One region of the Rothia uropygioeca genome, then DNA from elsewhere that is predicted to be linked to it. Evidence: predicted binding sites of a transcription regulator. Region 1 holds the regulator's gene; the other holds the start of a gene.
The links. The regulator LexA, encoded in region 1, represses DNA repair genes until DNA is damaged. The targets are predictions, from matches to a motif close to TCGAACANNTGTTCGA.
Positions count from the first base shown of each region.

Region 2: uvrA (excinuclease ABC subunit UvrA) is a predicted target of LexA. The motif match lies at 951-966, and genes of this name have one in related genera.

Region 1 is NZ_NOIR01000004.1:29,063-31,466, reverse strand. It holds gene EWR20_RS10205 (ATP-dependent DNA helicase) at 1-912, shown strand, start outside; gene lexA (transcriptional repressor LexA) at 1,005-1,733, opposite strand; gene EWR20_RS10195 (LysM peptidoglycan-binding domain-containing protein) at 2,022-2,404, shown strand, end outside.
Region 2 is NZ_NOIR01000002.1:361,717-364,120, reverse strand. It holds gene EWR20_RS05890 (formate--tetrahydrofolate ligase) at 1-97, shown strand, start outside; gene EWR20_RS05885 (MBL fold metallo-hydrolase) at 184-852, opposite strand; gene uvrA (excinuclease ABC subunit UvrA) at 1,030-2,404, shown strand, end outside.

The sequences.
Region 1 (2,404 bases):
GGCGCAGACGGCAAATACGAGGTCGTCTGGATCAGCCGCGTCGGCGGTTGGGAGCCAGGCCGGGGCTATGTGGCGGCGGCCGATACCGACCCTGCGACGATTAATGTTGCCCCGCTTTCCGTGGCGTCGCGGCTCCGGGAAGGGCTGTTCCAAGACCGAACAGTCATCTTGACCTCGGCGACATTGTCCATCGGTCATTCTTTCGATTCGGTGGCCGGATCGCTCGGGCTCAAGGGCGAGAAAGCGCCCACATGGGAAGGGCTCGACGTAGGTTCGCCGTTCGACTATCCGAAGCAGGGGATGCTCTACCTCGCTTCGGACTTGCCCAAACCGGGTAGGGGCGTTTCCGAAGAGCAATTGGAACGAATCCTCCAACTGGTCGAAGCCTCGTCAGGCGGAGCTTTAGGCCTGTTCTCGTCCAAAAGAGGCGCGGAACAGGCGGCAGAATACGTTCGGAACAATTCGAATCTGACCATTTTGGTGCAGGGGGAGTCTTCCCTCCGAGGTTTGGTCAAGGAGTTCACGGAAGACGCAGACACATGCCTCTTCGGGACCATGAGTCTGTGGCAAGGGGTAGACGTCCCGGGCCAGTCCTGCCGCTTGGTTATGATCGACCGAATCCCCTTCCCGCGCCCGGATGATCCATTGTCCTCCGCACGCACACGCGCGGTGAGCCAATCGGGAGGAAACGGCTTCATGGCGATTTCCGCGTATCATGCGGCAATTCGACTCGCACAGGGTGCCGGGCGGCTGATCCGCGCTCACGACGATCGAGGCGTGGTCGCGGTGCTGGATTCCCGGTTGGCGACGGCCCGGTACGGCGGATTCTTGCGCAGCGCGCTTCCACCGCTTTGGACAACCGACAAACTGCCCATCGTCACTGCCGCTCTGAGAAGGCTTTCGGCAGACTAGCCTCCGAGCCCGCTTCGGCTCCGACCCAACCGGGAAAAGCGCTTCAGCCAGCTGGTACGACTGAAGCGCTTTTTTGACGCGACGGTGGTGGCTCAGACGGAACGAAGTACCGAAACAACCTTGCCCATGATGGTTGCGTGATCGCCGAGGATTGGTTCGTACTGACGGTTCTGCGGCAGCAGCCAGGTGTGGCCGTCCCGTTGACGGAATGTCTTGACGGTTGCTTCTTCGTCGAGCAACGCGGCGACGATATCGCCATTCTCCGCATTGTTCTGCTGCCGAACGACAACCCAATCTCCATCGCAAATTGCCGCCTCGACCATGGAGTCGCCTCGGACTTCGAGCATGAACAATTGGCCCTGCCCAACTAATTGCCGGGGGAGCGCGACGACGTCCTCGACATGCTGCTCCGCAGTAATCGGAACACCGGCCGCGATCCTTCCGACCAGGGGAACCTGAGCCGTGGAACCTTCGGCGTCGTTCTCTGGGAACAGCTGGACAACCTTCTGGTCATCGTTGCCGGGGGCCCGCTTGGCCTGGCCGTTCGGGGCGGGGGCGCTGGGGGCCTCCTCACCCAGAGGCATATCGCAGAGGACTTCTATGGCCCGCGGACGTTTGGGGTCCCGGCGTATCAGGCCCAGGCTCTCCAAGCGGGAGAGCTGATGGGTCACGCTGGACAGACTCGATAGGCCGACGATGTCACCGATTTCCCGCATGGACGGAGGGTAACCGTGCGTCGCGATGGATGAGGCAATGGCCTCGAGGATCTTGCGCTGACGCGGGGTAAGCGGCTTGGCCTGTTGAGGAAGCTGGGTGGCCACCGGTTCGTCCTTCCCTGGGGAGCTTAAGTTGTCAGTCGCCCTGTGTGTACTAGGACTACGACCGACGGAGAAAGACGCTGAGCCCTGACTTTCAGGAAGAGAAAGAAGCGCGTCATCCAGCCGATCGAGCCGACATGTTACCTCTCAGGCTAGGCCAGTGAAGGTGGCAAATCAAACATGTGTTCTATTTTTCTCGACAGTGTTCGAATAGTTTGGTAGAACAGATGTACGAACTCGAACAAATATTCGAGTATCGATCACTCTCGCTCAACATGAAGGAATCATCTGATGCGCACCGTTCTGTCCCTTAAGAACCGCGACACGGAGTGGATCCGCCGACCAGAAGCTACTCCGTCCAAGAACTCGCCGATGACCTTGACGCGCCGCGGTCGTTTTGTGTTCTTCGGTTTGCCGCTCCTCTCGACCGTGATCATTGCAGCAGCGCTTTTGATGATGTTTTTCGCTGCAGGGACGGCCAATGCAGGCACCGAAAGTGCGGGGGTTGTGACGAAGACCGTCACGGTCGGCAGCGGTGACACTTTGTGGGATATTGCTCGGGACGTGGATCCCAGTGGGGACACCCGGGAGGCAATTGCGAAGATCAATGACCTGAACGATCTTTCGAGCGGCCGCGTTACTCCGGGACAGCGTCTTATTGTGCCGGTGATTTC
Region 2 (2,404 bases), on a different contig from region 1:
CTGCGGAACCATGAGGACTATGCCGGGACTTTCGCGCCACCCCGCGGCGGAACGTATCGGATTCGACGACGCCGGGAGCATGCAGGGGCTCTTCTGACCCGAGGACTCCACACGCAACAGACCCCCGATCCGAGAAGTCCACTCCTTGCCCGGAACGGGGGTCTCACTTATGGATAGGTTGTACTACCAGCCGCGTTCGGCCCATTCCTGCAGGTGAGGCCGTTCGGCTCCCAGCGTGGTCGAATCGCCGTGACCGGGCAGGATCACGGTCGCGTCATCGTAGACGTCGAAAATCTTGGTCGTGACGTCGTGGAGGAGTGATTCGAACGCTTCGGGGGAACCCGTCTTTCCGACGCCGCCGGGGAACAAGGAGTCACCGGTGAAGATGTACGTGGGCCCTTCTTCCGGCGTGTAAGCCAATGCTATGGAGCCGGGTGTGTGCCCTGACAGTCCGATCACATCCAACGAGAACCCCTCCAGATCGGCGGTGTCGCCGTCTTCGAACGTAATGTCCATCGGTACGTTGATATCGGACTCGTCCTCGGCTCCACATGCGGTCAGCGCCTCGGACCGAGATTTGATCTCGGGCAGGGCCCGGACGTGGTCCCAGTGCGAGTGGGTCGTGACGATCAACTGCACGTTTCCGCAGCAGGCACATTGGGCGTCGACGTCGTGGGCGCCGGCGGCCACGAGCCGTGATATTGCGTCGGGATCATCCGCCGCATCGATCAGGAGCTGAGTACCCGTTTGCTTGCAGGTCACCAGATAGACCTTGTTGTCCATCTCGGAGACGCTGATATAACGGATGGTGACGTCACTCAGATCGATCTTTTCGGTAGCGATTGCCATCATGCTCTCGAGTGTAGGTCGTATCCGGCTCTCGCGCGCAACCCGCGCGAGGGTGACGTTCACCCTGGGCCGATTCCAACCCCGAAAAGTCACAGGTTCGTTAGAATAAATCTTCGAATGGATGGGCCCGCGTTCGGATGCGGACTCCCGATCATTAGCAACCACGCAGACAGGCAGTTCATGACCACTCAGCACATTCAGGGACACGAACCCGGTACCCCACAAGACCTCACCCGTATCCTCGTGAAGGGCGCCCGGGAGAACAACCTCAAGAATGTGGATCTGGATATCCCGCGTAACGCAATGATCGTCTTCACCGGACTTTCGGGCTCGGGCAAATCGTCGCTGGCTTTCGACACCATCTTCGCCGAAGGGCAACGTCGGTACGTGGAGTCTCTCTCAGCCTATGCGCGAATGTTTTTGGGGCAGGTCGACAAGCCTGACGTGGACTTCATCGAGGGCCTGTCGCCGGCAGTGTCCATCGATCAGAAATCGACGTCCAAGAATCCGCGGTCCACGGTCGGAACGATCACCGAGATCTACGACTACATGCGTCTCCTGTGGGCTCGGATCGGGCACCCGCATTGCCCGATCTGCGGTGAGCCCATCGAGAAGCAGACCCCCCAGGCGATCGTCGACCAGCTGATGGCCTATCCCGAGCGGACTCGTTTGCAGGTTCTTGCGCCGATGGTTCGCTCGCGCAAGGGCGAGTTCGCCGATCTCTTCGCTTCCTTGACCCAACAGGGTTATTCGCGAGCCATCATCGACGGCGAGCAGGTTCAGCTCTCCGAGGCCCCCAAACTCAAAAAGCAGTACAAGCACACGATCTCCGTGGTGGTGGATCGCTTGGTCATCAAGGAATCGATCCACCAACGGCTCACGGATTCGATCGAGACCGCCCTCGGTCTCGCGGACGGCCGCGTTGTCGTGGACTTCGTCGACGACGAATCTGAGGACAGCCAAAGAACTTTCAGCGAGAATCTGGCCTGCCCCAACGAACATCCGATCGAGACCACGGAGATCGAGCCCAGGGCCTTCTCATTCAACAGTCCATTCGGCGCGTGTTCTGAGTGCGACGGCATCGGGTCACGCCTGGAAGTCGATGAGGGGCTGGTCATACCCGACCCGGAGAAGAGCTTGGGCGAGGGCGCTATCGCCCCTTGGTCCCAAGGAAAATCCACCACGGAGTACTGGCTTCGGTTGCTTGCGGGTTTGGGCAAGGAAGTCGGTTTCGACCTCAACACGCCCTGGAAAGATCTCTCCAAGAAGGCGCGGAACGCCATCCTGGACGGCAAGGACTTCAAGGTCGAGGTCTCATACCGGAACAGGTTCGGTCGCGAACGCCGCTATACGTCCGGCTTTGAAGGCGTGTACGCCTACATCAAGCGCAAGCATGAAGAAACTGAGTCCGACTGGGCCAAGGACCGCTATGAGCAGTACATGCGGCAGGTCGCCTGCCCAGCCTGCAATGGGGCACGGCTCAACCCGACGATGCTGGCCGTCACGGTCGGTGGGGCCTCGATTTCCGAGGTCACGTCCATGTCCATGACCGACG